3 regions of the Pontibacter sp. 13R65 genome follow, and region 2 is predicted to be linked to each of the others. Evidence: riboswitches for the same ligand, from Rfam matches in the RefSeq annotation. Region 2 holds a riboswitch; each other region holds the start of a gene.
The links. A riboswitch is a leader RNA that binds a small molecule or an ion and turns the genes downstream of it on or off. The one in region 2 is predicted to bind cobalamin.

Region 1: another riboswitch for cobalamin. It lies ahead of ACMA1I_RS13835 (cysteine-rich CWC family protein); the one in region 2 lies ahead of ACMA1I_RS01490 (TonB-dependent receptor).
Region 3: another riboswitch for cobalamin. It lies ahead of ACMA1I_RS20695 ((2Fe-2S) ferredoxin domain-containing protein); the one in region 2 lies ahead of ACMA1I_RS01490 (TonB-dependent receptor).

What each region holds. Positions count from the first base shown of each region.
Region 1 covers NZ_JBLIQL010000010.1:163,843-174,251, forward strand. The annotation lists gene ACMA1I_RS13825 (malectin domain-containing carbohydrate-binding protein) at 92-2,224, opposite strand; gene ACMA1I_RS13830 (hypothetical protein) at 2,232-2,492, shown strand; gene ACMA1I_RS13835 (cysteine-rich CWC family protein) at 3,077-3,316, opposite strand; cobalamin riboswitch at 3,488-3,697, opposite strand; gene ACMA1I_RS13840 (rhodanese-like domain-containing protein) at 3,988-4,371, shown strand; gene ACMA1I_RS13845 (hypothetical protein) at 4,742-4,960, shown strand; gene ACMA1I_RS13850 (hypothetical protein) at 4,983-5,783, shown strand; gene ACMA1I_RS13855 (two-component system response regulator) at 5,803-6,015, shown strand; gene ACMA1I_RS13860 (PAS domain-containing sensor histidine kinase) at 6,449-7,537, shown strand; gene ACMA1I_RS13865 (glycosyl hydrolase family 28-related protein) at 7,594-9,822, opposite strand.
Region 2 covers NZ_JBLIQL010000001.1:345,538-355,946, reverse strand. The annotation lists gene ACMA1I_RS01520 (THUMP-like domain-containing protein) at 1-204, shown strand, start outside; gene ACMA1I_RS01515 (hypothetical protein) at 415-603, shown strand; gene ACMA1I_RS01510 (hypothetical protein) at 686-862, shown strand; gene ACMA1I_RS01505 (DUF6600 domain-containing protein) at 944-2,374, opposite strand; gene ACMA1I_RS01500 (PQQ-dependent sugar dehydrogenase) at 3,030-4,253, opposite strand; gene ACMA1I_RS01495 (DNA-3-methyladenine glycosylase) at 4,498-5,109, opposite strand; cobalamin riboswitch at 5,605-5,813, shown strand; gene ACMA1I_RS01490 (TonB-dependent receptor) at 5,919-7,835, shown strand; gene ACMA1I_RS01485 (DUF5074 domain-containing protein) at 7,860-8,933, shown strand; gene ACMA1I_RS01480 (hypothetical protein) at 9,335-9,613, opposite strand; gene ACMA1I_RS01475 (hypothetical protein) at 9,608-9,745, shown strand; gene ACMA1I_RS01470 (hypothetical protein) at 9,776-9,952, shown strand; gene ACMA1I_RS01465 (DUF2798 domain-containing protein) at 10,006-10,239, shown strand.
Region 3 covers NZ_JBLIQL010000026.1:36,703-47,111, forward strand. The annotation lists gene ACMA1I_RS20680 (ABC transporter ATP-binding protein) at 1-43, opposite strand, end outside; gene ACMA1I_RS20685 (iron ABC transporter permease) at 43-1,131, opposite strand; gene ACMA1I_RS20690 (ABC transporter substrate-binding protein) at 1,131-2,357, opposite strand; cobalamin riboswitch at 2,384-2,594, opposite strand; cobalamin riboswitch at 2,755-2,943, shown strand; gene ACMA1I_RS20695 ((2Fe-2S) ferredoxin domain-containing protein) at 3,063-3,446, shown strand; gene ACMA1I_RS20700 (hypothetical protein) at 3,446-4,096, shown strand; gene cobN (cobaltochelatase subunit CobN) at 4,223-8,515, shown strand; gene ACMA1I_RS20710 (putative cobaltochelatase) at 8,537-10,409, shown strand, end outside.

The DNA of each region.
Region 1 (10,409 bases), on a different contig from region 2:
GAAAAGGCCACGAAGAATGTAGGTTAGGGAAAGAAGAGCGGGCTGCCGGCTTGGATGCCTTCGGGGTAACCAGGCCATGTCGTGATGCCACTTACTCTATCACCAGGTAAGATTGTGCCTTTCCTGAAGTTGTCTGTGCTTTAAAGAGGTATATACCCCGGCTCACTTGCCTATCTAGAACCAGTTTTGTTTTGATAGCTCCCAAGTCATCCGTAATGAATGTTGTAACCTGAATCTGGCGACCTAGCATATCATATAAAGTAACAACAACTTCTTCCTTCCTGGCAAAACCTGATAATTCAAGCTGTGTATTGTCGCCCTTGCTTGGGTTAGGGTATAGGAGCAGCTGCGTTTTCTGATCGGTTGCTTCGCCTTCCAGAGTTGATGTGCTGGAAGCTGCCAGGCCTGATCCGGAGGGAGCTCTGTATATTTCGACACCTGCAATGGCGAGGCGATCTGCAGACGGTTTAAAATTGAGGTTGAGCACACCATCTGCCACAGTGACTGCGTAATCCTTTACCAGAGCCGCTCGGTAGCCTGCCTCACTGTAAATGTCCAGTCCGGAATGGCTCAGTTGATTCTCCATTCTAATACTAAACACCCTGGCTCCTGCTGCGGAAAAGAAGTTCTCTACAAAGTGCATGCGAACAAAATAGCTGCCATTAGAGAGGGGAATTTCGTAGCGCGTTTCAGCCAAATTTGTTGATGCCGACAAATAAGTCTGGTAAAGCACGTCATCGTCTGTAGCGGCAATCGGGGTAGTAACATTCTGTTTATCCAGCTTAATGGAGCCTTTCCGATAGTTAACATCTGCTTCCCAAGCATTGCCTCCAATGGTCATACTGGCATCAGCGGCTCCTTTTATGCGCTTAGCAGCTGTAATGGTAAAACCACCACCATTGGCAATGCCATAAAGTGGTATGCGCAACGGTGAACTGGCATTGTTGTAGTGTACCAGCAGGGCAGCATTTTTTAATCCCCGGGTGGTGGGCTTAAAGCTGACCGACAAGTTGATACTACCCTGTGGAGCAAGTGCTGTAGTGGGGATAGCGGTAACCGAGAATTCGGACCGGTTTGTGCCGGTTATATTTGCCACACTTGTGAGTTGAATAGATGGATCATTGCCACCCGCATAAGTTTTCCCGAGGTTCTTCAGGTTAACACTTATGGTTTTGCTGCTACCAGTTAGCAGAGAACCAAAGGAGACAGCTGAGGGTGTTGCAGCCAACTCAGAGAAATGAGCTGAGCCAGTTTCGGGTTTTAAATTGCTCACATAATAGATATTGTCCTGATAGTCGTAGTTAACGCCTGTGGATGTCAGGTAATCCATGGCCATGATATAAGCATTCGGAACAATGTTGCCGTTAGCATCCCTGGCCTTCCAGATCCGGACACCGATTTTGCCCTGGTAGTTTAAGGATCTGTCGGTGTAGGATTTCTGTATTTTCAGTCCGAAAGCACCTGAGGGTGAAAAGGAACCATCTGCAGGCACTAGATTAGTGTTTCCCTTTCTTGGCAGTAGCGTCTGGCCATCCAGCCCTATATGCGTGAATATACTGTTAACGGCCGTGCTCCCCTTGGCGTGCCACTCAATTTTTTCTGTCTGACTGCAGCACCCGTGGTAAGCTGCCATTTGAATTACGTACACTGGCTTAGATAAGTCTGCCCTTATGAAATAGGGCGAAAGAACCTCATCAGAATTTGGAACCGCTACGGTACCTCGGTTAGAAGAGCCGTCGTTGGCATTAAACCCTACTACTGTTTTTAAGCCGAAGGCATTGATAATCTCCTGGGCATAAGGCTCGTTATTACCTTCTCCCTTATACTGCCACAGGCCATGCAGCTTTACCTCTTTAACAGGATGTAAGGCATCATTGGAGTTGATGGTAAGGGTATTGTTAAGAACTTTAACCCGGCCTCCCAAATCCTTCGCAACAAATTGTATGAGTACCTCTACAGAGGTTCCGGTGCTTAAGCTTCTGGGCAAGGATGGCGTGGAGCCATTGATGGAGATTATTTTCCAGGCAGTGGTATTACTAAGGGTAAGGCTGTTAATAGTAAGTGTTCCGGTGCCTCGGTTGCTGATCTTTAGCCTTAGTTTATCATGATTAGCGTTGTAAGCTGTAAAGGTACCGTCAGGATTTGTTCTTCGCCACGGTATTTGGATACGTGAAGCAGTGAAGCGATCTGGTGCCGGAAATTTATCAAGATTCTCGACTACCATATAAGCGTTGCTTGACGATGTCTGCACCAAAACTGTCTTTGCCAATTTTCTCTTAAAGCTGGAGAAGGCATCTGGCGTGAAGGCTGTGAGGCTGCTCATAGAGGGGGCAGCAGAGTTTAATTTGACACTTAAGCCAGTTATTTTTGATGCCACTACATCCTTCGGTGGCATGACAGCAAATATCAGAAGAAGACTGCTGCCCATGCTTAAAAACACGATAGCCAACTTTGGATTAACAGATCCTAAAATTCTTAAAAAATTCAGATAGCTCTTTTTCATAGCCTTAAATAATGGTCGTTTCTGGGATGCAGAAAGCACTTCAACTGGTAAGGCCTGTAAGAGGCGCGTGGAGAAGGAGGAGCTAATAAAGATATGGAGGCTAAGAATGTATCCTGAAATGGCGTGGACTCTTACAGAATAGTTTTGGGAGTACAAGCCACTCGGATGCGTAACGAGCTTATTATAGTTAAAATAATTATAAATATAATTTAGTTTGCTATACGGAATTCTTCAGGTTAAGAACTTTTAGTTATGATCATTTTAATAATTTATTTAAAATTTTTAGTAAACAGCCTCATTCTGATGCTAAGCATTCTATATTACTGGCTGATAACGTTTGTAACTTGTACTTGCCTAAAATGGAGTCAGAGTTATGTTCGCTTGGCAATGGGTTGCGGCCTTGCCTGTAACATGGACTTAGCTCCACCATTGAGTACGCGGTGACGAAAATACACACATTGCAAATTCTGCTAATACAAAAGGCCTTTCGGGAGTGTTTTTAGCCTTGTGCACCTTATACTCGCTTGTATATACTTACAGCTTCTAACAGTGTATTTGGGTAAGGCTAAAACTCTACTGCCGCAACTGGTTCATGAGGCGATTCAGCTTCTGTTCAAATTGCTGCACGTTAAATTCTGTTTGTAGTTCTTTCATGCATGTAGCGCAGAGGCAGTCGGAGTAGCGGGTGTTTAAGTACTGGCGCTCTGCCTCGGTAAGGCGAACGGTACTGCACTGGCAAAGCAAAATAGAGCCAACCTTACATTCGAATGGCTGCTGGCACCTGGGGCAGGTTTTGTCTTCGTGGTGTGGCATAGGGTATGTAAGTTAAAATAAGTTTTTGCCCCCGGAAGGCTATTTTCATTAGCAGAATTTGAGAAAGGGAAGGCCTGCACCTGTAAAGCGGGTGCAGGCGTTCCTGCTGTTAGGCAATAGCAGCAATTTGTGCCTTTACGGCTGGCTTATGAATGAGCGCCAATTATTTGCGAAGCGCCACTGCTTCCTGGTTTTGCTGCAGCAGCGCCTCTTCGCCCTGCAGAGTTGCCGTCCTTCTCACCCCGCGTCGTAATTGGGAATAATGGACTTTAGTTGGCAACAACTCGTTTTGTTACTTACAGTTGCGGCACAGCCCGTAATTTTCACATGGTTCCTTATTAAGTGTGGTGTTACCCATATACCTGATATCCGGAAGAATAAAGTAAAGAACTTCGAGGTCGAAGATAATGAAAAGTATCAGGTTCTTGCTGCAGGTTCTACAGCCAGGCCACCTGCAGCGTGTTTTTTATGATGGGGCAGGCTTGGAAACAGGACAGTTTGGCCTGAAATACGTAAGTATAAATATTATTGGCCATCAGGCTAAATCAGTTACAATCGGTACAGACTTACAAAATAAGCCTGTTTTGTGCTTTGCACATGCCCTCGCTCCCCAAGATTTTCAACTCTTTTACAAATTGCACAGAGCAAAATTCATTTTTAAAACAAATACAATGGAAAAGACCTTAAAAGAAATGGTGGCAGAAGCCAACCAACAGATAAAAACCTATGAAGTGACAGATGCAATGGCGCTACTCAACCATAAAAATGTTCGGTTTATAGATGTGCGCGATGAGCCGGAACTGGTTAGAGAAGGAAAAGTGCCAGGCGCTACTCATGCTTCGCGCGGTATGCTGGAATTTTACATTGATCCGCATAGCCCTTACCATAAAGACATTTTTGCATCGGATGCGGAACTGGTGTTCTACTGCAAAAGTGGTGGCCGGTCTGCGCTGGCAGCCCAGAAAGCACAGGAGATGGGCGTAAAGCATGTTGCGCATATAGCAGGCGGTTTTAATGCCTGGAAAGAACAAGGAGGCGCTGTAGCAAAGGTTTAAAACTGCTGGGCAAACCTTATGCTGTTGCAGGAGGGGCTAACAACTGCACTAAAGATGTAGAAGGCTGGCCTTTTTAGTGCCTGCCTATAAGCCATCATTTATCGGTTTGGTGCAACTGTGGCAGGAGGTAAAAGCTTAACTATAGCTTCAGTTCAACTAATACTGAAATACAGTAAAAAGCAGGTATATGTAAAGTTTAATAATTTATTATTGCTGACTTGAGCAGAAATGGTTTTAACTTTGAGCTTTAATAGTACCTTGTTAAAAGATTACCTTTTACCTTTTTATGCCTACGACTACCCAATCCAGCAGATTCAGTATGGTCAGTTATGAAGATGTCACCTCATAGGTACGCTCTGTTTATGACAAAATGATGCAGAGTCTGCAAATTTCTTTTGTGTTAAACAGGTTTAAATGCCAGAGCAGCAACGCTACTTTGCTGCGTAATAACTGGGTTAAAGTGCAGTCTATCTTGCTGGTGGGCCAGGTGTTGAACACCATGAAGCAACTGATCATCTGCAATGTATCGAAAGAGAGGGGGCTGCAAGCTGGACGAAGAGTTACTGGAGCCTGCTTTTTAGAGGCGTAGACTTGGGCAATAGCAGACAGCAATGGATAGTCGTCAGGTTTATAGGGTCAGGTATGAGGCATTTTCTAAGTTTTCTAATACACTTATCAGGTCGCGAACTGTCGATGCTGTTGCAGAGGCGCTCCAGGTAAACCTGAAGTACTTATTTAACTTTCATGTATATAGGCTTAGCTTTAACTGGAACGATTATATTGTTCATATAACAGTTAGTGCTGGCGGTGTAGAAGTGCAGCAACAGCAAAGTTACTTGCCGCACGAGCTTCAGTTGCTCCAACAACGAGAACCGATGCACACAACCCAACCGGCTACCCTGGATTTGCCGCAAGCCTATAACTTAGCTGAAGAAGAGCAGGCGGAGCTATGGGCCTGGTGCTTTGAGCGGGAGGAGTGCCAGATTGTTATCTCGTTATTATCGGGTAAGAGTAGGGTGTTTACCAGGCGGGACATTACTTTTGTAAAATTACTGGCCGAAAACCTAGAGTCTAAACTGCTGGAAATATGCCTTTTTCAGATGCTGGATAAGCAGCATGCGCTTATTACGTCTATTAACCAGCACCAGCAGGAAATTATTGAACACAGAACAAAGGAGATAGCCGCTAAAAATGAGAAGCTGATAGAAGTATCGATTATGAATGCACACCACCTGCGCGAACCTCTTAGCCGCATTCTTGGCCTTATAACCTTAGCCGATTATTGTCATACCCCGGAAGAACTCAAGGAGACCATATTGCCTAAATTAAAACGTTCGTCCACTGACCTGGATGAAGCCCTGAAAGCGGTGATATATAAAGCCACCGCAGAATTAACCGAACTAAAGGCCTAAAAGAAACACGATGTTGCAAATGAAGAAGATAATGCTTGTTGATGATGTGGAAATTGCCAATTTTATAACAGCCTCACTTGTTAATCTCCTCTACCCCACTTACCCGGTTTACGAATTTACAAAGCCGGTTGTAGCCTTTTCGGAGCTAAACAATATAAAGCCAGATGTTATTTTTCTGGACCTAAACATGCCCGAGATGAACGGCTGGGAATTTCTGGAAAAGCTTCAATAGGAAGGGTTGCAACACAAGGTGTATATTCTGTCATCTTCCACCAGCGAGCTAGACAGGAAGCGGGCAGACAAATTTTCCAACGTGCAGGAGTACCTGATCAAGCCCATCGAGAGGGAGAAGCTATCGCAAATTTTACAACGGCTTTAGAACCTACTCACCAGTGCCCAATGTGGCGCTAAGGTGATGAAATAGCAAAAAACCTCTGGAAGGCCATTTTTATTAGAATAATTTAGGTGTTAGCCAGGCGAGTTATTATTGTAGGTCTGCGTGGGGTGGTTTCGGATAATTTGCCACTTATAGAATTGTTATTTGCTGAGTACCTGGTGCTTATCGCGATCTTTTATTAACGATGCCGTTACTAGTAGTTAAAATTATTTCTCGTTATATTTACTAAATGGAGCCTGCCTGCGGGGAAAAAACAGCCCCGCACACTATGGAAAATAACCCCACACCCTCATCAGCTATTTTTCAAGCCCTAGTAGAGCAAACCGGACAGAGCTTTTTTGTGTATGCTGTCAATTCTAACCGATTTACCTACTTAAGCCCAGCTTTTGAACAAGCCTTTAGCATAAACAAAAGCAATTTCGACAATCCAAGCGAGCTGTTGGCGTTAATCTACCCTGAAGACCAGGAGTATGTTGCTCAAAAGTACAAATGGCTGCTTGAGGACAGCGTGCTGGAGGCATTTGAGTTCCGCATTAAGCTAGCAAACCAGCAGGAGCAGTGGATTTGCATAAAACCCTCTGTTTTTAAAGAAGCCAATGGGCAGTTGATGGTTATTGGCCATGCCGAAAACATTACCGCACAAAAGCACTATAACGATGTGCTGAAAAAGTACTCGAACAAGAAGAACGCTGTATTAAATATTTTGTCTCATGACCTGGCGGGGCCTCTGAGCAATATTCAAAGTCTGGCATTTATGTTGGCGGAGGAGGTGCAGCAAGACAGCAGAGCCCGCCATTTAGTTGGCATCATAAGGCAGAGCAGCCAGCAGGGGGTACAATTGATCCAGAACTTTATTGATCAGGAATTTCTGGAAAGCCTGGAAGCAGATGTTATTACAAGGCGGGTAAATATAGTTTCTAAAATCAAAGAGGCCACAGCAGAATACCAGAGAGCCCAAAAAGAGTTAATACCGCGCGTTTTTGGTTTTTCTGCTTCCAGCGATGAAATTTATGTTGAGCTGGATGACAATAAATTTATTCAGGTAATAAACAACCTTATATCTAACTCCATTAAATTTACGGCAGATGGTGACTATATTGCAGTAAGTATAGAAGAACAGCCAGAAAGTGTTTTAGTTAAGGTGGAAGATAACGGCGTAGGAATTCCGAAGAAGTACCATGCCACGCTGTTCGATAAATTTACAAATGCCCGCAGGCCGGGCCTGAAAGGAGAGCCTACAACAGGCCTTGGCATGTCTATTATCAAAACAATTGTGGAGTGGCATAAAGGGCAAATCTGGTTTGAGAGCGAAGAGGGCAAAGGAACCTGCTTTTATATTGAGCTGCCGAAACAGTAGCCTGATAATAGCGCGCCAGAAGTCCGAATAGGCAAACGTTTACTATATAGGTTCAGTTAATTTTTTTTCCCTTTCTTTTTTATATCTAGCATATACCCGTGTGCTCTGCCTGTTGCCTGAGCATCAGCAGCGGCAGTTTTGTATAAAATCAAAGAATTATCTCCGATACCACCACCGTTTGTTATAGTACGATTAGGGAAGGAAGAGTGAAGAAACATGACCGAACCACCAAGCGTGTATCTGGAGGCTTTTGTTTGTGTTAGCGCTGCCTTCACATGTATTCTTTCCAGGAGAAGGTGGGCTTTTGCCGAGCTGTGGCCTGTTGTTACAAAAGGAACCGGAGAGGCATCCATTTCATTGTTTATAATGGCAAAGCTGTTCCCAACGATGGTATAAAATTTAAGTGCTGCTGTGTGGATATTAGTTAACCTGTTGCCATAAAAGTTGAAGCTTCCTTTTTTGTTGGAAACAGCGCAGTCAACATCATCGAAAAGCGAGTGCACTAAGGGATTGGTGAGTACATTGAAATTTTCTGATGCGTAAGCAGCTCCCTCTCCTTTCACCGTTTTGTTGTTTCTGAAGACACAGTCTACGATCATAAAGCCATCGCCCATTTTATGAGCACCAACGGCCATCCCGGTTCCCCCATTCTCGAACCGGCAGCGATAGAACATATTTGCCTGCAGTGCGGCACCCGTTTTTTTTCGGTTTCTATCTGCTGACTGAGCATTAACCCAATCAAAATCAGTTGTCTTTGTTTCTGCACCAGGCTTATTTTCGAACCCCATATCTACAAAGGTAGAATACCCAGCACCATCAGATAATAGGACACCCTTGCCTGTGGTACTAACCAAAACTGATTTGTCTGCGCCATCGCCCCAAAAACCACCACCAGCCAAATGATCGAGAAACAAGGGCTCACTCAGCTCATACTTTCCGGCTGGGAAATAAATGGGCTCTGAAGTTCTGCCGCCTATTAGTGCTGCTTCCAGAGCTTTCTGTATGGCTTCGCGATCGTCTTTTCCATCGTTTGGTATGGCACCAAAATCTTTCACGTTTAGCATCAGCTCAGACAAATTGGCTATACGAGGCAAAGTGGCTGCCTCATAAAGAGGGAAAACAGGTAGCTGTACAGCGGCAGAGTCTGCTGTTACCAAAAAAGACACTTTAGGAGGCACAACCTTGCCTGCTTTCTGCATCGCCGACTTAGTTATAGGCTCATTAAACGGTTTCTTGTAATCTGTTTTGTTTGGCAGCATCCACAGATCTCCCATAGACTGAACCGTTGTGGTTCGGCTAATGATAAATGGGCCCGGGGCTTCATCGTAGCTTAAGCCATATTTGTTTCCGAAGCTCATAATATTTGCCCGCCCTCTACTCCCAGTCGTTATACCAACAGAATTATTATCTCCTTTACCTGGATAGTTGACATTCTCCAGCAATATGAGTGTTCCGTTAGCATTATAATCTGCATACTGTAGCATGCTCCCTAACGTGTTGGCACGCAATACTACATTAACAGCAGCTGAGGTTGATGGTACATGGAGTAGCTTCTCTTGTGTGTTTGCCCCGTTGTTGCCTTCCGAGCGGAGACCTTCAATTAAATGATAACCAACCGGCGACGGCGACTGGAGAATAATGTCCGCATCACCTTTATTTACCTGCATACCAAAGGCCCGGGCATCGAGGTGCCCCTGCACTTGCAGAATGTGAACCCTGTTATATTGAATGTTGCCACCAAAAACATGGGCAATGGCTTTAGGATGTTCGATGCTGATACCAATATCGCTTGATTTTGGATTGCATCCTTGAATGATAGTTTTTCCTGGGGCTTTCAGGCGTATGGCAGTACCATCTTTGCCTGTGACTAATGCATTAAGCAGAGTTAAATTCCCCTCTTTATTGCCAACCACATCAATAACGGCATTGCCTTTTCCTACACTGTTGTTGATGATGCTGAAGTTGCCAATCGTAACTTGGCGGCTGCCACTAATGACAATATTACCTTTTAAGGTTGTCGTTAACCGTCCTGCGCCCCATATCAGGCCACGTTGCCAATCTTTGATATGCAGTGTGCCAATGTTATAGGTGCCAGGCTTAAAATATACATTATGATGCCGGTCCAGCAATTTCTGAATTTCAGCAGGTGAGGCATTCAAGGGAACGGGTGTTAATCGTACTGGTTTTCCCTGCTCTTTCCGTGGCCCTGTCGGGAGGGACTGAGCAGATGCTGTAACTGTTGAAAAGGCGAGTAAAATAACAAAAAGGAGGCAGATGAATCTCATTGGCTGTGTAAAAATGTAATCCTGCTTTACGCTTTACAAAACTACTGCCAGAATGTGTTAACTGCTTAAATTTTGTAAAGAAGAGTCATACAAGTTGAGAAGAGGAAGTATAGGTAACGGGCGCTTGTACGGGTATAAGATGATGCTGCCCTGATGGTAGACCCTGCAGCTGAGGGACATTAGTCACCTATTGGGTCACCTAGAGTAAAGGTCTCAAATATCGAATAATCTATTCGATGATTTGGTTGCTATCGCTGATTTTTACCGAATGAATAAGTGATTTAGGAATTGGCAAAAGAAGAGATTTGGCTTAATTGACTATAGCTCCTCTTTTGCTAATCTATCCTTGGCTTATACAACAGCAAAAACTACGAAACTAGTTAACGTATCAATACTATTGATAGCCATAGGAGCTGCATTAAAAAAGTTTATTAGAGGCGTAGTTAGAGGTCTAATTAAGATTTATTTAACACAGAAGAATGCATCGGAGGCAGGTAAAATTCCTATTACTCTACCACATTGTGAGACAGGTTTTGTCAATTTATATCAGCAAGACCCTAGGCCGGTTTATGAATATATAATTTACT
Region 2 (10,409 bases):
TGCCTCAGCACCAATCGATATAACAAAAAAGAGTTACTCCGCCTGTTACCTGATAAAAAAGCAAATATCACCGCTCGCAATTTCCCTGAGAGTGTGGCAGAGATTAGACGCAAGACAGGCATAAAAGAGGGTGGGAAAAAATACTTGTTCTTTACCACTGATATGCACCAGAAACCAGTGGTGCTGATCTGCGAAAAGCCTTAGCTATTGCTGTGCTTAGGGCACCTAACTAAAGGAAAAGAGGCATCAATAAAAGAGTGATCAAAAATTTTTTTTGAGACAGCCCCCGACATTTGGAGCTGGGAATAAATGCTCACAGGCCCCTTCTACTTTTTATGCCTTGTTTCAGGAGAAGAGGTATTACCGCTGCGTGTTTGATACGTAAAAGTAGGTATACCTCTAATAAAAACTCCTATGAAAGACAAACAGCAGCAAGCAGAACCAAACAAAGCAGCCAAAAATAAACCGACTGCACCTCCCACACCACCGGATGCTGATACCACCTCTAATCCAACAGATACCCAAATGAGCGGAGGAGCTATGCCCTCTATTCAGGGAGCTAACCAGAGCAGGAAAGCAGAGCAGAACGATCTGAGAAAATAAGAGACCTACAGTAGAAGCAACAGTAAAGCCAACTGCTTCATACTTAGTTCGTATAAACTACCTGTACCAAAATGAAAACATCATGAATAACGATAAAGAAAATAAAGAAAACAAAGCCAACCTTTCTGACACCAGCAAAGCCAACAAAAAGGATACGTCTAACAGCTTGGAAAAAAATTCAGAAGGCGACAAAGGCGCTAATAACTATACGCCTCAAAACCGCACCGATAACGAGCAAGACGAAGAGAAACAAAAATAATGCTAGCCATAGCAGCTACCTAAAAACAAGAGCCGCACCTTTAGCAGGTGCGGCTCTTGTTTTTAGGTAGCTGCTTTACGCTTACTGGCCTCTTGTTGGGCGCCCACTTCCACCAGGTGGCCGTTGCGTTGGTGCTGTCGTTGGTCGTTGCGGCTCCGGCTGGCTTTGCGACTGCACAGATCGTTGCGGTTGCTCTGAACGCTGTGGCTGAACCGACCGCTGAAGCTGCTCTGTTCGCTGAGGCTGTACAGAACGTTGAGGCTCCTCCGACCGTTGTGGGGCTGGCTGCTGCATAACAGGCCGCTCCTGCCGTTGAGGTCGCTGTGGCTGCATGGCTGGCTGTTCTCTGCGAGTAGGTGTTTCCATGTTCGGACGACTCTCCATTTGCCTGGCCGGTGTTTGCTCGCGTGTGCCTGGAGAGGCTTGAGGACTTCTGATAATACGCTGTTCCCCTTCGTTTCTAATAACACCCTCAGGCCGGGTAGTATTTCCTGTTCCGGAACTTCGGCTTGGCCTTTGCATTTCTGGCTGATAGGTTCTGTTTAATTCCCTTTCAGGAGCACTACCTGTATCTATTTGTTCTATAGGCGTGTTGCCTGTTGCATTGCCTCCCCGCTCAGGCCTTGTGCCGGTCAGGTTTTCACGAGTCGCATTATTTCTGCCTTCTACCCGCTGTCCTGTTTCAACTCTTTCTGGCGCGTTGCCTACTGTGCTGCGATCTGGTCGGCCAGCTTCTCTGGTTACCACACGAGTAGGCGCCTCGTTACGTGCTGGTCTTTCAGATGCTACTTCAGGTCGGTACATTCTCACTGAACTTCTGTCTACCACCGGGCGGCCAGGTCGGCTGTCGTTATTTACCTGGTACACCTGCACTTTTTTTCGGGTATGCTGCTCAATATCGTGAGTGCGCGGGCCGTACACATAGGTGCGGTTGCTATTGGTGTAGTAGTTGTTTATAATGGTGGTGTTATGGTAAATGTTTACCACATGGGTTTGGGGCACACAGTATCTGTAGATGCGTGGGCTGGTAATATAACGCCGGGGCACAAACACCCAATGTGCCATGGGTATGTTAAACGAAACATTTACATACATGCCTGGCCCTAAAGGCGCCCAACCATAGTAGTCGCCACCGGTTCGCCAGTGCACCCAGGCAGGGCCCCATTCGTGGCCCGGAACCCAGAGCCAACCATAATAGTCGTCGTACAGCCAGCGGCCGTAGTGGAACGGAGCCCATCCCCAGCGGTAGTCCGATACCCATGTGTTGCCAAACTCCGTCATCACCCAGTGGCCGCGAGTAGCATAAGGCTGAAACCCTGGCTCTACATTAGGTGCCCACACATACCCATGTGCAGGGTTATGAATCCAGCGCCCATACGGTGCCAGCTCATCGTAAAAGGTCTGGAACGAAACGACCGCACCGCCCTGTGCCACTGCTTCGCCAGCCCCTAGCAAACTAACGGCTACCAATGCCATCAGGCATAGTGTCCGCAACTTTTTTAGTGCTTCCATTACCTTGTATCTTTAATAGTATTATCCTTTATTTATATAGAATAAATACCTTGCCAAAAAACACAAGGGCTAACATATAGTAGTATTTTATAAAATAATTTTGGGCAAAGGCAAATACAGTACTTTGGCAAAAACTAAAACCTCTATATTTCTTTCCATACTTTTTGTATAAGTAGCCTTTTGTTGGTGGTTGTTGAATGAGAGGATTTTGAATGAGGTACTAAGCCTAATCTTAAACTGTTCCAAGACCCTTGACTCAAAAAACTTAGAAACACCTCCGGAAGGCCTTTTTCATTAGAATAATTTAGCGGAAGGCTAACCTAAACCAATGTATTGAGGCAGTAAGCTATAGGACAAATACCTTTGCCAGGTGCACCCGTTGACGATTTTTTGTTGGGGGAATGGCCCTCATTAGACAAAATCGTCTTGACTTTTTTGGTTCTTTTTGTATCAAGACAAAAAGAACAAAGACAACAGCAATACAACAACTTCACTATGAGGTCACAGCAAGAACAGCAGCTATGCGAACTTAAACAACCAAGCCAGTAGCTACTGCTGATGACTCTCGCCTACAAGATCTTTACAAGATGACAAAAGGGACAATAGATTTTATGTTGCTAATTTATAAATCTTAATGTTGATCCGGTGTTGTTACTTACTTGCCAATTCTATACAATTTACCTTCATCGGTTACGGCATAGAGTGCTCCGTCATTGCCTTCTGCTATGGCTCTGAACCTTTGCTGCTGATCGGCTGCAATACGCTCCTCGCCCACTACTTTGTTATTTTCGAGCACAATGCGTGCTATATGGTGGCTGTTGAGTCCGGTAATAAACAAATTGTTCTTCCATTCCGGTATAGCATCGCCTCTGTAGAACGTCATGCCACTTGGCGATAAAACAGGGTCCCAGAAATAAACGGGCTGCTCCATTCCTTCTTTCTGCGTAGCTCCGCCGCTTATTTTATCGTCGTTGTACTCGATGCCATAGGTAATATCTGGCCAGCCATAATTTTTGCCAGCTTCCACCAGGTTCAGCTCATCTCCGCCTTGAGGGCCCATTTCAGAAACCCAAAGCGCTCCTGTTTCAGGATGGAAGTCGATACCCTGCACGTTGCGGTGGCCATAGGAATAAATTTCAGGCCTGGAACCTGTTTGCGGATTACCGGCAGCAGGTTTGCCCTCTTTGGTAATGCGGATTATTTTACCTAATCCTGAATTAAGGTCCTGTGCCTGCGGACGTGTTTCTTTATCGGAACGTTCGCCGGTAGTCAGGTAAAGATTACCTTCTTTATCGAATATAACACGACCTCCAAAGTGCTTATCGCCATCGTAAACTGGTGTGGCGCGGTAAATGACTGATGCTTTTTCTATGCGTTTATCGTCGGCGGAGAGCATTCCTTTTGCCACCGATGTTAAGTTCCCGTTTTCTCTTTTCTCTGTAAAAGCCCAGTATATGGTTCTATTAGAGGCAAACTCTGGGTCGAGGGTCAGCCCTAGCAACCCACCCTGGCCTCTTGCGTCCACTTCTGGTATGCCCGTTATTTTCTCGCTTACCTGCCCATCCTGCGACACAAGGCGCATAGTTCCTTCTTTTTCTGTAATAAGGAAACGACCGTCAGGTAGAGTAGTAATGCCCCAAGGTTTTTTTAGCTGGTCGGTCAGCACCCGAACTTCATAGGCCGTATTTGTTTTAACGCCTGGTGCACGGGTTTGGCCCGGAAACGCCGGCTCATAACCAGCATCCTGCTCTCTGGTCTCTACAGGTTGGCCCGGTGCCTCGTTCCCGATGGCTTCTTGTTTACTTGCGTCGTTTGTGCCGCTATTGCAGGCATTTAATATAAGAAGTGATGCTGCTAAAACAGGTGCAATTTTTACCATGCTTTTTTTCTTTTTTAGTGGATAATAAATAGGTGAACGCGCAACCATGCCCAATGGTTAAGCACAATTTGGCCACTTGCTATCTTGTTGTGCCTAAAATACTTCCATGCAAGGCACTGATTTCGCGTCTTACTTTTCAACTGGTTTAACAGAATAACAAGTTAGTTTGTTTACCCTTCCTATGATTAACTTTGGTGCGGTAATTCTGATTCTCCAATAGATATTTAATCCAATAAAATGGGAATTACTTTTTACGGCTCACCCATTTGTTTTCTTTTAGCCAGAAGCGCCAGGGCAGTAGGGCATCGTCTCCGGCATAATCTATGCCTATGCGCGGGCCAATGGATATCTTCTCTGGAGGTACCTGCTCTCCTCTATCTTCAACCCAAATAATATCGCCTGTCAGGTTAGTGCCGTAGTGTTTTTTGCTGATGCCGAGGGCAATGCTCATCACGCCAGGCCCAGCGGTCAGATTTGGTTTAACAACAGGCATATTTCGGCGGAGTTGCATTTCCTCCAACCCATGTGTGGGTTCTATGGCACGTATGAGCACGGCATCGGCTTTGCCTTCTACATTCGTAATGATATTAAACAGATGGTAGATGCCATACACCAGGTACACATAAGCCACACCGCCCTGCTGGTACATAATTTCGGTGCGCTGCGTTCTTCGGTTAAGGTGAGCATGGCAGGCGCGGTCGTTTTCTCCTGAATAAGCTTCTGTCTCTACAATTCTGCCTCCTGTAAGCATGCCGCCTATGTTCGTGAAGAGGTATTTGCCAAGCAGATCCTGCGCCACTTGCACCACGTTGGGGCGGGTATAAAAAGAAAGAGGAAGCTTTTCTCCGGTTATCATTTGAACTGTTTTTGTTTTAGCTCCTGTATACTGCACTTAGCCACTTGTGTTTGATATAGCTTCGCCAAATTAAAAAATTTGAAATGACGGAAAAACGATGATCAGGATGTTATAGTAGTTTGGTTCAGAAACAAGTCCTCTTCTCTCATACACTGATTCACTCCATCAGAATCCCGCAAACCAACTATCAACAAGGCAGCAATTATTAGAATAAAAATATCCTTCAGAAGAGTTTGGGAGTTTTTGAGTCAGGGGTCCATGATTTGATTGAGGAACATTGTTGTCTCACTCATCCAAAGCTCCCCCCCTCCCAAACAACCATGAAGCCATTTAATAATTAGAAATCATCAAAAACTAACAGCTCAACAATTAGCAATCAACAACCGACTCAATTCTTCTAATAAAAACAGCCTTCCAGAGGTATTTAATGCCTGCTGAGGCACAAGGCTATGCCTCGCATCAATTTTAATTTCAGTTTAAATCAGAACAGTTTCCTACCTTTGCACCCAGATTGGTGGCTTGTACTACTACCTGCCGTAGCACGAGCCTTAAAAGGGAAGCAGGTGGAATACCTGCGCTGTTCCCGCAACTGTAATCTTCGACAAAGGGTTAGTTCACAACCACAGCCACTGTCCTGCAACCAGGATGGGAAGGCGAACTAACTGAAGAGAGCCAGGAGACCTGCCAGTTCGATTAGAATAGTCGTATGCTTTCGGGAAAAAAGCGGCACGGCCAGCGCCTTCACCTGCGTTAGCTACTCCTGCCACTGTACCCCCTTTTGCATGCTTCGGGATTTAAGCGGATGTATAGTGGAACAATTTACCATTCGTGGTGTACTTTTTTTGATGGTTTTCTGTTGTCTTGCCGTAATAGCAAGGGCGCAGCAGGATACCTCTATCTACCAGCTAAAAGCGGTGGAGGTGTTTGGCAAACCAGCCGAGGTTTTTGCGGCCGGTAGTCGGGTAAGTACTCTAGACAGCAGCTACCTGCGCACTTATGCCTCCGGCACTCTTGCCGAAGCCTTACAGACCCGCACTCCCCTGTACCTCAAAACATATGGAGCCAGCGGCATCTCCAGTGTCTCTTTCAGGGGCACTTCTGCTTCGCACACCGCTGTACTCTGGAACGGGCTTAATATTGCCATGCCCTCTTTGGGCCAGAACGATTTTGCCACGCTGCCCTTAAGCGGAATCGGGAGTGTGGCAGTGCAACATGGAGCAGCAGGAGCCCATTACGGTAACGGTGCCATTGGGGGCGCAGTGCTGCTTCAATCTCCGGAACAAGCAGGAAAAGGAATTGGGGCGGAGTTGCAACAGGAAGTTGGCAGCTTTGGGCGCTATTTCAGCAACGCCGCCGTGCGCTACAGCAGCAACAAGTTAACTGTGGGAGCCAGCGGCTATTGGCAGGAGGCGCAGAACAACTTCACTTACCACGACCTTGGCCGCTTTGGAGCACCAGAAACACGCCAGGAGCATGCACGGGTGCAACAGAAAGGGCTAACACAGGACCTAAAGTGGAAGCTGGCACCCAGAAGTTACCTTGCCTTCCGGAGCTGGTACACCTACACCCACCGGCAACTGCAACCCGCCATGGGAGCAGCCGCCAACAAAGCAGAGCAACTCGATAAGAACCTGCGCCTGATGGCCGAGTTCGGGTATACCAGCCGCATTGGCGAAACAACGGTAAAAGCAGCCTATTTTTCTGATTTCCTGCACTACACAGATGTTAGCAACAATTCTGTAACCGACATTAACACCTATCAGCTGCAAGCGGAGCAAACCTATACCTATGGCCAGAGCTGGAGCCTGCGGGGCGGCCTAAGCCTGCAACATTTTGCAGCCGATGTGCAAGGCTACGGTGGCCAGGTTTCAGAAGACCGTGCTGCTGCCTTTCTGCTCTTCCGCTACGACCCCACCCCACGGCTGGCCCTGAGCCTGAACCTGCGCCAAGCGTTTATAAAAGGCTACAACCCGGTACCTACTCCTACTCTGGGAGCCAACTGGCAGTTCATGAACTTAGGAGAACACCAGTTTTACTTAAAAGGAAATGTATCGGGCAGTTATCGGGTACCAACTCTGAACGAACGTTTCTGGAGACCAGGCGGCAACCCGCTGCTGAAGCCGGAGGAAGGCTGGCAAGCCGAAAGTGGTCTGCGCCACACCTACAGCAAAGGCAATTTTACGCTGGAGTCGGAAGCTACTGGTTTTTATATGCTCGTAGATAATTGGGTGCTTTGGGCAGAATCTGGGTTTGGGTACTGGACACCGCTGAACCTGCATAAGGTACGTTCGCAGGGCCTGGAGTTGAGCAGCAGAGCCACTACCGTGGTAGGTGAATTCCGGCCAGGCCTCTCGTTTGGCTACGCCCTTACCTCCACCCAGCAAATAAAGTCTTATGAGGGCTCCGCCGCTGAGCTAAACAGGCAACTGCCCTACGTGCCGCTGCACAAGGTTACCTTTTCCACCGATGCCGCCTGGCGCTTGTGGACCTTTACCGGCAACCTGCTCTATAATAGCGAGCGCTTTACAAATAACAACAACTCCAGCAGCATGCCTGGCTTTGCCTTGCTGGGGCTGGCACTGGGTCGGCAGTTTAATCTTGGCCCTGGCAGCCTCCACTGCACCCTGCGCGCCGACAATGTAACCAACACTGAGTATCAGACCATGGTCAACAGAGCCATGCCGCCGCGTGCCTACACCCTCAACCTTCGCTTTATAATCCCATAACTAAACTATACTAAACCTTAAACAATGAAAAGATTTACTTCTTTCCGCAGCATTTTTATGACTACTGCACTGGCAGCTGGCACGCTTGCCCTGAGCAGTTGCGAAGATAAAGCCTCCAGGCCAAAAGGCACCTATGCTGAGAATGCTGTCCTTATTTCTAACGAAGGTGCTTTTACGGCTTCCAACGCCTCTGTAAGCTACTATAACCGCAACAATGGCACCGTTGAGAACAACATTTTCAGCAAAGAGAATGATCGACAGGTACTGGGAGATGTACTACAAAGCATTGCTGTTTACAATGACCGCGCTTACATGGTGATGAACAATAGCCAAAAAGTAGTGGTGGCCAATGCCAACACCTTCAAGGCCGAAGGAGAAATAAGTGGGCTGGAGATGCCCCGCTATTTTGCTGCCCTTGACAACCAAAAAGCCTATGTTACCGAATGGGTAAGCTTCGATAATAATGGCAGAGTGGCTGTTATAGACCTAAATACCTTAACTGTAACCAAAACTATTGAAGTAGGTGTAAACCCGGAACAATTGATAATAGCTGGAGGCAAAGTATATGTAGGTCATGCTAATGGTGATTTTATAAGTGTAATAAACACTTCTTCCGATGCAGTTGAAACCACCATTCCTGTTACACACGGACCAAGCTACCTAGTTGTTGACCGAGATAATAATCTTTGGGCGCTTAGCTCTGGTATGAAAGACTGGAGAGTAGACAAGTCACAGCATACAGCCGGAGCACTTGCCAAAATCAACTTAAGTAGTAACACAGTTACCAACACCCTTACTTTTGCCAGCAACACGGCTTCTTCTGGCAGATTGGCCATCAACAGTTCCAAGGACAAGCTTTTATACAGCTACAACGGCAAAATCCATCAACAGGATATAAGCACTAACACCTTAAATTCAACCCCTCTCATTAACAGAAGCTCTAATAGTATAGGCGTAGACCCTGCCAGCAATTACATCTACATTGGCACAGCACCAAACTATAGTTCCGATGATTGGGTAGTTCGCTATAACACTACTGGCGCTGTAGTAGATTCTTTCCGCGTAGGCATTGCCCCCAACGGCTTCGTTTTCAGATAGGATTATAAATCTTTGAGTGGTTTTTGAAGGCGTGAATGATTTTTAACTCTTAACAAAGTAAAGGTCTAGCGTCTAAAATCAAAAATAGCCTCCGGAAGGCACTTTTTATTAGAAGAATTAGGGTGTTGCGTGTTATTGCTTATTAGCTTTTGCTTACCAATTAGATTAGTAGAGACGATGGCCAAAGACGAGGCCCCGTGGCCTTGAGCGCCCAGAGCCACAGCCTATTAGCCATAATTTCTCAAAAAGCCTCCAGAAGGGCCATTTCATTAGGATAATTTCATATCCCAGTTCAAAGAAAGAGGATCAGGAACCACAGATATAAAATGCGGTTCCGGATCCTCTTTCTTTTTGAGGCAGACAGCTCTACACACAGTTAAATGAGGTAGATCATATCGCTATTACTCTCCTCTTTTATCTCTCTTACCATCCTGGTTATAGGCACCATCGCCGAGAGCCACGCTATCGGGGTGGTCGGTGTGGTCATAGTGGTGCTCAAAATCGGCTGTGTCGCGCGAAGTGCGGCTCTGTCTTGCGGTTTCTTCCGTCTCTCTTATTTCACTTCTTTCTACGTTTGTTTCACCTGCATCTGTACCTGTGTTACAAGCAGATAATCCTAATCCCGAAAAGGCAACAAATGTGCCTGCCAGCAGGGCCGTCTTTATGTTTGATGTATGCATAGTTTTGTTTTCTCTTTTGATGAACGTTTTATTTCAGCTCATCTGCCAGAGGCAAACAAGCTGTTCTCCGTGTACGACCACAGCGCCTTTAGAGTTAGCGATGTATCTGTTGCCCCCGCTAAACGTATGTAAAACAGACTGTACACTTTAACAAAACCAGCCATGAAACAAAATACCCACGATAATAAACCAATGCAGGAAAACACCAAAGACGATTCTTCGGATGTAGAAAAAGTAAAGTCAGATTTAGAAAATAATAAGGGAAAGGAACAAAATCCTTCGCCCTCTGCACCAACAAGCACTACCGAAGAAGAGGAAGCAGAAAAAGGACACTCCTGATTATAAAAGCAGGCACTTGTGCAGTACCTTTGCAGCACATAGAACCGTTGCCCATGAAAAAGTCTTTCACACCACAGCAACTTAAACTGAAGCTGCTGGTCATTGTTATCCTGAGTCTGCTGCTGGCTTCGGCCATGGAGCTGTACACCTTCGGCATAGCATCCGACTTTTTCACAAGGTGGTTCCGCTCTTTCTTCGTGCTGTTTATGCTGATTGCCGTTACAGCCCTTGGCATAGTACCAGGTGTAAATTATGCTGTAAATAAATTGAGGGACCTGAAAAAGTAAGAGTTGCTTCTCTACCGCCGGTATATTACCATTAACAGAGGCAAAACAAGGTTTGGTAGCAGCAACTGCTTCTGAGTCAGCATCACATTTTTGGTTTGGTCACTGTACTCAGATTTGATAAAACCAAGAGCGGCCCGGGTTCTTCTGAACACGGGCCGCTCTTGATACAT
Region 3 (10,409 bases), on a different contig from region 2:
TCAAATCGAGGGCTTGTAAAATGGGCTGTTGGGTCTGGTCCATCAGAAAGAAGCTCTTAAATTGTTTCGGCTGATGATAATCCAGATAACGACAGGAGAGCCAATCAGTGCTGTGATTACGTTAATAGGAAGCACGGTCTGACTGCCGGGTAGCTGCGCGATAATGTCACAAAGGAGCATGAACACTGTGCCTGTGAGGCAGCAGTAGGGAATAAGCGCCCGGTGGTTTGATACATGAAAAAGGGAGCGGGCCAGGTGCGGCACAGCAATACCTATAAAGCCAATCGGACCACAGAAAGCGGTTATGCCGCCAGCCAGGATACTGGTGCTCGTAATGATGAGCAGGCGTGCCCGGTTAACAGTCAGACCCATGCTTCTGGCGTAGTTCTCTCCCAGCAGCAGGGCATCGAGGAGCTTAGAGGAGGAAAAAGAGAGAAGCAAACCGAAGGCAACAACACTTGCCAGCACATACAGGTGCGTTTCCGTCACTCCTCCCAATGATCCGAACGTCCACATCAGGTACTCTTTTATCTGCTCCGGCGCACTGAAGTACTGCCAGATGCTGATAATAGAAATAGTGATGTTGGCAATCATGACACCCACAATCAGCATGATGATATTGTCTTTTAGTCTGGCAGAGATGGCCACAATAAGGAGCAGGATAAAAGCTGCCCCCAGTGTAGAAGCAAGCACAATGAGCCAGCTGCCGGATATACCAAGCTCTTTGATGGTATACAGACTGGTAATGCTTCCGGCAGAGAGCATGACCAATGCTACGCCCAGGCTGGCCCCGGAGGTGATGCCCAGCACGGACGGGCCGGCCAGCGGATTACGGAAAAGGGTCTGCATCTGGAGACCGCTTACCGAAAGGCCACAACCTACCATAACGGCAGTCAGCGCCTTGGGCAGCCTGATTTTTTCTATGATATAGACCCATGCCGCATTATCAGATCCCTGCCCTGAGAGAATAGAAACCACCTCGCTGAGTGGAATAGAAACAGAGCCTAGCGCTACATCCAGGATAAAGCAAAGGACTACCAGCAAAAGGAGCCCGTAAATTGCTATATGGCTTACCTGGCTCTCCGGGTGTACTACCGAAGGCTCTGGAACAGGATATAATTTTCCTGCCATTACAAAAGCTGCTTGTAGTACACAAGTTCGTGTTCCGGCAGTAATTCAGGGTGCAGTATCCTGATGATGTCTGCAAGTATAAGGTGCGGGCTTACAGCCCCGGACTCCCAGTAATCGTTGGCGCCTCTGTTGTTTACCCGTTTGTTATTATTGTAGATGGTGCCCCGCTCAAAAGGCCTGAAGTCTTTATAACGCACATCTTTTGCGGCGATGTCTTTCTTACTATACACATAGCCCACATTCAGCCAGAAATCAGCCTGTAAAGCTACTGGCGCAACGGCTTCAAAGTCCAGTTGAAGGCTTCCTTTTTCCGCTACATGAGACCAGTGATAAGTCGTAGCGGCATCTTTAAGAAAGTGGGCCATATAGCTGTCTCCGTCGGGCACCGCCCAGATGTCCTTGTACGGCATTCCGGTGATGATGCTTGGTTTATCCGTAGTGCTCTTAGTTAGCGCGGCCAAACGGAGATACTCCTTCTCTACGTAAGCGAATTTTTCATTTACAAGTTCTTCCTTGTTTAAGAGTGCGGCCATCAGCTTCACCCATTCTGCACGGCCCAAAGGGGTGGTTTCGAGCCATTCGGTGTTCAGTAGCACCGGAATACCTGCACCAATCAAGGTTTGATAACGGCTAAAGGTGGCGTCGGGGCTTCCTACTGCCATCACGAGGTCGGGCTGCATGGCAATAAGTAACTCATCGTTCATCTCGCTGCCTCGGCCTACTTCTTTCACTTTACCGGCGGCTATGTTTTGTATCACGTGAGATGAAGAAACATACTTCAGATTTCCAAGCCCCACCAGTACATCGGCAGACTCCGCAAAATCTATAAGCCCCACATGCATAGACGACATACCAACTAAATGGCGTACCGGAATCTCTATTAACTGGGCATCAGGATAATGTGGGGGAGGAGGGGTGCCTCTTTGAACCAGGATGTATTGTAATGTATCAGATTTATTTTCGAAGTGATTCAGAATATGCACCACTTTGTAGTTGCCGTGGTATGATAGAGTAAATCCATTGGCGTGCTTTACCTCAGCCTTTTCCGGGAAAAGGTTTTGTGGCGTAGCAGTAGTGTTTTGGGAGACTTCTTTGGGAGTTTGCTCACAGGAGCTGGCCAACAGCAACAGACCGATGAGGCAGTTACAAACAAAAGAATGGGGGTAGGCGAACAGGAAAATCCCTTTCCTGCAGGCCTTCGCGGGTTTCCTGCTTTTTTTTATCATAGCTCTTAGCCTTTCTTCCGAAAGCTGTGAGTGGTATCTACAAAGGCAGGTCTTCTGACTTCCCCAAAGCTGACAGCCTTCCCATTCTATACAGAACAGTGGCATTATATTGTCAGCTTATTATCATGAGGTTACAGCAGCGGAGACTGTTCCAGATTCTCACCGGTATTCCCTTTTCAAGCAGACCCGTACTTTTTTTGAAGTACGGGTCCAGCTACCTATGTACAGGCAAAGGTATAAAGATTTATGAATTTAAAGCTAGACGAAGTAAAAGCTACTGCAAATGTTAAAGCCTCTCCAGAATGAAATTGCATCAACAGGCCTTTTGAGCCTGCCATTTCTTTACACATTCTGCCAGGCCATACTGCTTATATTTGGTGGTATCTCAAATAATTGTCTACTTTTGCCTTGTATTGGTTTCCCGGGAGGGAATTAATAGGGAATCCGGTGAGAGTCCGGAACAGTTCCCGCTGCTGTAAGCTCGAGTAGCGTTTTGTCAATCCTCTTGCCACTATCCATGTACCGGATGGGAAGGCCCGACAAATCAGAGTAAGTCAGAAGACCTGCCAGTACAAGCAATTTCCAATGCTTTCGGGTAAAAGGCTTGGGATAGTTAAACCTGTATTCCTTTAACTATTTTATTGTAATCAATCCTGCTGCTGCACCAACAGAAGCTTATGCTATCTGTTTGTGTACAGGCAGGTTATGTTTTCTATAAACAACGATAAAGCCGTGGGTAAGGACCTGACCAAAGTAAACAAAATCATTTTTATGTGTAGCGGGTTTACCTGCAACAAAAAAGGAGGCGAGGAAAATATCGTAGCCCTAAGAGCCTCTATTAAAGAAAACGCCTTAGAAGCGGAGGTACATACTATCAAAACTTTGTGCACAGGCCAGTGTGAAAGTGGCCCAACAATGCTTGTACACCCCGATGGTGTTTGGTACAGGGAGATGACCGTAAGCCGGGCGGAAAGAATTGTCACCAGCCATGTAATGCAGGGGCAGTTGCTGGAAAATATCCTGTTTAATGAAGGAGATGATGGCATGGACCCGGCAGAAGTTACTTCATCTAAACCTGCATGTAACTGATGCCATCCCCTCTACTTATTGAGTCTTTTGTACTGGGCGTACAGCACTCTTTTGAGGCCGACCATATGGCAGCCGTGTCTGTACTCAGTTCTGAAAAAGACAGCAATGCTAAGCTGCGCAACGTCATCTGGAAATCCAGCCAATGGGCGCTGGGGCATTCATTTACCCTGATTCTGCTAAGTATATGTGTACTACTGCTAAAATCTTCCCTGCCTGCCAGTATTAGTACAGTGGCAGAATGGGTGGTTGGGCCTATGATGGTCTGGATTGGCATCAGTACGATGCGCTTAGTCTTCAGAAAAGATAATCCAGTGGTGGTTCCCCTTGTAAAAGCGGAGAAGAAAGCTGCTGTTGTGCCCCGCTCTCTGGGCATAGGCATGTTGCATGGTGTGGCAGGTACGGGAGGTGCGTGCACGGTAGCTTTAACCATGGCCGCAGATGATGGCTACGCTGCGCTTTGGATTATCATCTATCAGTCTGTGGGCATTTTGCTGACCATGACCCTTTACGGTTACCTCCTCACGCTGTCCTTTTCCCATATGTTCAAGCGGAGCAGGTTCTTCTTTAAATACTTGATGGCTGCAGCCGGACTTTTCTCCATCGCCATAGGGCTTTATCCGGTGTTGGAACAGGTGTTTGGGCTGCTATAAAGTTTGTTTATAGCGGTGAAAGCAGTCTGTCAAGGCTAGTTTACTTGATCCGGCAATACTATCAGGAATAACCTTCTACTAGGCCTGGTCTTCATTTTTTATCAAGGAGAACAAAATAGAAGCCACATGAGAGAATTTAAGCGTCAGCGGGTGATACGATCCGATGGGAAAGCCATTAACCTCGTGCAGCGCCGGGGGCATTTGTCTTACTGCTATAATGCTTGCTGCTGTGGCAGGGTGGATAGGGGCTATGCACCTGTTCCGGTTGACTTGTATAAAAGCGAGTGGCTGCAGCGCAAGCTGCGGAATATAGTGCACATGACGAAAGGCGGATGCCTCGGGCCCTGTACGCTAGCCAACGTAGTGACCTTACTCTTTGACGGACACTCTGTATGGTTTCATTCTATTAATAACGAATGGCAGGTGAAAGCCATTTTCGATTATATTGAAAGCATGGTTGCGGCGGATGGTTTTCTGGTTCCACCCGCAGAGCTTAATGAATATGTTTTCCAGTTTTACACCTGGAAAGGCGCTGAGATTCCTGCTTCTTCCGATAAAGTACCTGAACCAGATGGAGGCATCGTCTTCCTCACACACGCCGATACCGATTTACTGACGCTGCACCGCTCCCTGCAGGTATTGCCTGAAGATTTCCCAAAAACAATGGGTATAAACCTATTGGCTGTAAAAAGTGAGGCGCACATGGCGCAGTTACTGGACCGGGAGATTGCAGCTGCCCAAATCACCATCCTGCGCATACTAGGCCGCCCAAGCAGTATTCCTGGTTTTGGTGAATTGGTGCGCCGCGCTAAAAACCAGGGGCAGCATTTAATTGTGCTGAGTGGCACCGGCGAACTTAACCCCGAGTTTGCTGCCGTTTCCACGGTATCGCCCGCGGTTCTGCATGAAGCCCAGGCGTACCTGGAGGCAAGCGGCCATATTAATCTAGTTTCGCTACTACACTTTCTGTCTGACCACCTGCTCATGACAGGCTTTGGATACGAAGCGCCCGTTATGTTACCTGACCACGGCATTTATCATCCTGATCTTCCTGAAAATGCCAGCATGCTGGATTGGGTGAAAAGGCAAAACCTAGCATATCCTACAGTAGGGCTCACTTTATACCGTGCCCACTGGATTAGTGGCAATACAACTTTTATAGATTCACTGGTCAGGGCTTTGGAAGATAAAGGCCTGAACGTGCTACCTGTTTATACAGCTTCCCTAAAAGCCATTGATCCTGAAACAAGGTGGCCGTATGCTTTTGGCTTTTTTAGGGAAGAGAACGATGTGCGGATAGATGTTTTAGTCAACACTGTTTCATTCGCCATGCGTGATGGGAATGCAACCGAAGCTGGCATGTCCGGAGAAAAGGTGCTGAGTCAGCTGGATATTCCTATACTGCAGGCTATCACCAGCGGCATGGGGCGCGGGCCGTGGGAAGCGTCCAGCCGTGGACTAAATCCGCTTGACACGGCGATGAACGTAGCCATTCCGGAGTTTGACGGACGCATTATCACGGTGCCTGTTTCCTTTAAAGAAAAAGGGCGTGAAGCAAAAGGATACGAACCGCTGGAGGATAGAGTAGAACGTGTTGCTGGCCTGGCAGCCCGATTTGCCCGCTTACGGCATTTGCCTAACCAGGAAAAAAGGATTGCCTTCATCTTTACCAATTCCAGCAGCAAAGCCTCACAGATAGGCAACGCCGTAGGCTTGGATGCACCGGCATCCCTGATGACTATCCTACAAGCAATGCAGGCAGAAGGGTATCAAACAGGAGATCTTCCTTTTTCCGGTACGCAACTCATTCACGATCTGATTAGCCGTTGTTCTTACGATGAAACCTACCTGACACCGGAGCAATTAACTGATGCTATAGGCAGGGTACCAGCTAAAGAATACGCTGCCTGGTTTTCGCAACTACCTACTGCCTTGCAGCAAAAAATAGAGAAGCAGTGGGGACCGCCGCCGGGAGAAACTTATGTACACAACGGACATATTTCGCTGGCAGGCCTGGAGTTTGGCAATGTGCTGGTTGCGCTACAGCCACCCCGTGGCTATGGCATGGACCCGGATGCTATTTATCATCAGCCTGATTTACCACCCACCCATCATTATTACGCCTTATACCGCTGGCTTCGCGATGTGTGGGGCGCCGATGCCATGGTGCATGTCGGGAAGCACGGAACACTGGAGTGGCTTCCGGGAAAGGGGATAGGGCTATCAAAAGATTGTTTTCCGGATGCTTTCTTAGGAGACCTGCCACTATTTTACCCGTTCATTATAAACGACCCGGGCGAAGGTTCGCAGGCCAAACGGCGGGCCCACGCGGTGGTGGTGGACCATCTTACGCCTCCGATGACCTCTGCTGACAGCTATGGTGAACTGGCCCAGTTAACCCAGCTTGTAGATGAATACTACCAGGTGGAAACACTGGATCCGACGAAACTGCCTTTGCTGCAACGGCAGATATGGGACCTGATTAAACAAACGAATTTAGATAAAGACCTGGCAGTGATGCTACAGCGCGACCACGGGGACCACAAGCATGACTGGGACGACGAGATGACACCTGAAGGCGTGCCGGCAAGCCTTGCTGAAATGGACGGAAAGGATATTGCCCATTTGATTGAGGATATCGACGGGTATTTATGTGAACTGGGAGCCGCCCAGATCCGGAACGGCCTGCATATCTTAGGGGAAGCGCCAGCCGGAGAAGCGTTGACTGATATGCTGCAATCGCTTACGCGGCTTGCTAACATAGAAGTTCCAGGCCTTCAGGCAGCCGTCGCTTCCCTTTTTGGATTTGACATATCAGACCTCTTAGCTCACAAAGGAAAGCGGATAAATACGCTGCCCACGCAGTTTGAAACATTAGCCGGAAGACCTGTAGTAACAGGAGCAGATGCACTGGAAGTGATAGATGAATTAAGCAACCATCTGTTCCGGGTCCTGCACCAGCATAATTACAAGATAGCTTCACTTCCTGACGTATTGCAGGAAACGTTCAATATAGCGCCTGCACAGGCAGGCCTGGAACCCATACAACAGGTGCTGGAGTTTGTCTGCCGTAAAGTAATGCCGAACCTGGCACATACCTACGATGAAATAACGAATCTCCTGCATGGTTTATCAGGGGGCTATGTGCCTGCTGGACCAAGTGGCGCACCAACCCGCGGAATGGCCCATATATTACCCACCGGTCGTAATTTCTATACCGTCGATCCAAGGGCCTTGCCGTCGCAGGCGGCCTGGCAGGTAGGCCAGCAATTAGCGCGGGAGGTACTGGAACGCCATCTGAAAGAGTCAGGCCTTTACCCTGAGAACGTAGGCATCAGTATCTGGGGAACCAGCGCTATGCGTACCCATGGCGATGATGTGGCAGAAATCCTGGCGCTATTGGGTGTTCGCCCTGTCTGGCAGACAGAGAGCCGACGTGTCGTAAAGGTGGAGGTGATACCGTTACAGGAATTAGGGCGGCCCCGCATTGATGTTACGACGCGCATCAGCGGGTTTTTCAGAGATGCATTCCCCCATCTGATTGAGCTGCTGGATGAAGCGGTACAACTGGTGCTCTCGCTGGATGAGCCGGCAGAAGAGAATTATGTCCGCAAGCATTATTTAAGAGACCTGGCAGCATTACAGGCACAGGGAGATATGCCTATGGAGGAAGCAGAGCAGCGGGCAGGTTTCCGTATTTTCGGCTCACCGCCCGGCAGCTATGGTGCCGGTATATTGCCTCTTATACAGGAAAGGAACTGGCATTCTGATGCTGATTTTGCCCAAACTTACATTAATTGGGGTGGCTATGCTTATACCGGTAGTGCCAGTGGCGTTGAAGCCCGTAGTGAGTTTGCCCAGCGACTCTCAGTGGTGGAAGTGGCGCTGCATAACCAGGATAACCGGGAGCACGACATTTTTGATAGTGATGATTACCTGCAATACCATGGCGGCATGATTGCCACCATCCGCAGCCTGACCGGGCAACAGCCTAAAAACTATTTCGGGGATTCACAGGACCCGTCCCGGCCGGTGGTGCGCGATTTGAAAGAAGAAGTTAACAGAGTGTTTCGTTCCAGGGTCGTGAACCCTAAATGGCTGGAAGGAATTAAGCGGCATGGCTATAAAGGCGGTCTGGAGCTAACAGCTACCGTAGACTATCTGTTTGGATACGATGCCACAGCGCATGTAGTAGATGATTGGATGTATGAAAAAATAGCTGAGACCTACGCTCTCGAACCGGAAATGCAGCAGTTCTTTTCTGACAACAACCCCTGGGCTTTACATGCCGTTGCCGAGCGCTTGCTAGAGGCCGCTCAACGGGGTATGTGGGCTACACCAACCACTGAAGTGCTCCAGGCATTACAAGATGTTTACCTGAGCAGTGAGACAATGCTGGAAGCCCGTCATGAAGTATAAGATGTATTTACACCTACCATTATGAATTATCCATTTGCTGCCATTGTAGGGCAGGAGAAGCTGAAGCTGGCCTTATTGTTAAGCGCTATTAACCCAGGTATAGGCGGTGTGCTCATTCGGGGTGAAAAAGGAACGGCAAAAAGTACAGCAGCACGCGCCCTTGCGGAAATAGTGCCACCTATTTTGAAAGTAGCTGACTGCCCGTACAATTGTGCGCAGGGAAAACTCCTAGCAGTTTGTGCTGCCTGCCAGCAGCCTGATGTGCAGGTAGTGGAAGCCATGTCACCTTTTGTTAACCTGCCTTTAGGCGCTACGGAGGATCGGGTGATTGGTAGTCTGGATCTGGAGGGCGTGCTGGCAGAGCGGAAAAAGAAACTTCAGCCAGGACTCTTAGCGGCTGCGCACCAGGGGATACTGTATATTGATGAAGTTAACCTGTTGCCCGATCATTTGGTAGATGTGCTGTTGGATATAGCCGCCATGGGTGTAAATACCATACAACGCGAAGGCCTTTCGGTAAGTCATCCGGCCCGGTTTACACTTATTGGCACGATGAACCCGGAGGAAGGCAATCTTCGCCCCCAGTTCCTGGACAGGTTCGGTATAATGGTAGACGTAGAAGCTCCGGGAGATATAAAGGAGAGGACAGAGGTCGTGCGCCGCAGGATTGCCTTTGAGGCGGACACAGATAAGTTTAGGGCACATTATAAAACGCCGCAGAAAGCCTTGCAGCAGCAGCTTATTGCTGCCAGACAATTACTCCCATCCGTAATCTTTCCGGAAGGCCTGCTTACCCTTATCAGCCAGCTCTGCACTGAATTAGGGGTAACCAGCCTGCGGGCAGATATTGTACTATACAAAACCGCACTGACCTTGGCAGCATGGGCTAAACGACTTGAAGTCACGGCTGAGGACGTACGCCAAGCTGCTGAACTGGCTCTAACGCACCGGAAGCGCAAAACACCTTTTTCAGAAGATAAATTAAACGGAGATAAACTGGATGAGCTGATGCAACAAGCTTCCTCCAAACCCCAAAACCAGCCACATGATAATCCCGCTACTCAGCCTGAGATTACCTCTGAACTAGCAGAGGAAACCTCGCCTGATACGGAGCAGAAACAGGAGGAGGAGGAAGCAATACAAAAAGATTCACCCGCAGCAGAACAGGTATTTGGAGCTGCCCCGGCAATAGCATCGCCACAAGTTGAAACCGTGCCTGCTAAAAACTTTTTGCTGCAGGCACCACCAGCTGGCCGTAGAAACAAAACCATGCATACGCAAAGAGGGCATTTTGTTCGTGCTGTACCTGACACCAGTCCTACTGATTTAGCAGTAGAGGCAACTGTATACCAGTCCCTGCTGCGCGACCCTGAACAGCTTACTGTTTCACGTCAGGACCTGCACCAGAAAGTCCGTAGCGGCAAAGTAGGCAACCTGATTCTGTTTGTAGTGGATGCTTCAGGGTCTATGGCCGCCAGCCGGCGTATGGAAGCTGTAAAAGGCGCCGTTCTTAGCCTTCTGACAGATGCTTATCAAAGCAGGGATGAAGTGGGGCTTATCGCTTTTCGGGGAATAGAAGCACAGGTGCTGCTGCCGCCTACCAATAGTGTGGAACTTGCCGAACAGGCTATGCGCAATTTGCCAACAGGAGGAAGAACTCCGCTTCCGCATGCCTTGCAGCTAACCTGCCAACTCTTAAACAAGCTCAACCCCAAAAAAGATTTACAGCCGCTATTGGTGATTTTAAGTGACGGCAAAGCAAATGTAGCCTTGCCTGGCGGTGGTGAGCCCTGGAGCCAGACCTTACAACTGGCTTCTCAACTAAAGGAGAAGAACGTTTCCGGTTTAGTGCTGAATACAGAGAGTAGCTATGTGCAGTTAGGAAGAGCCGCAG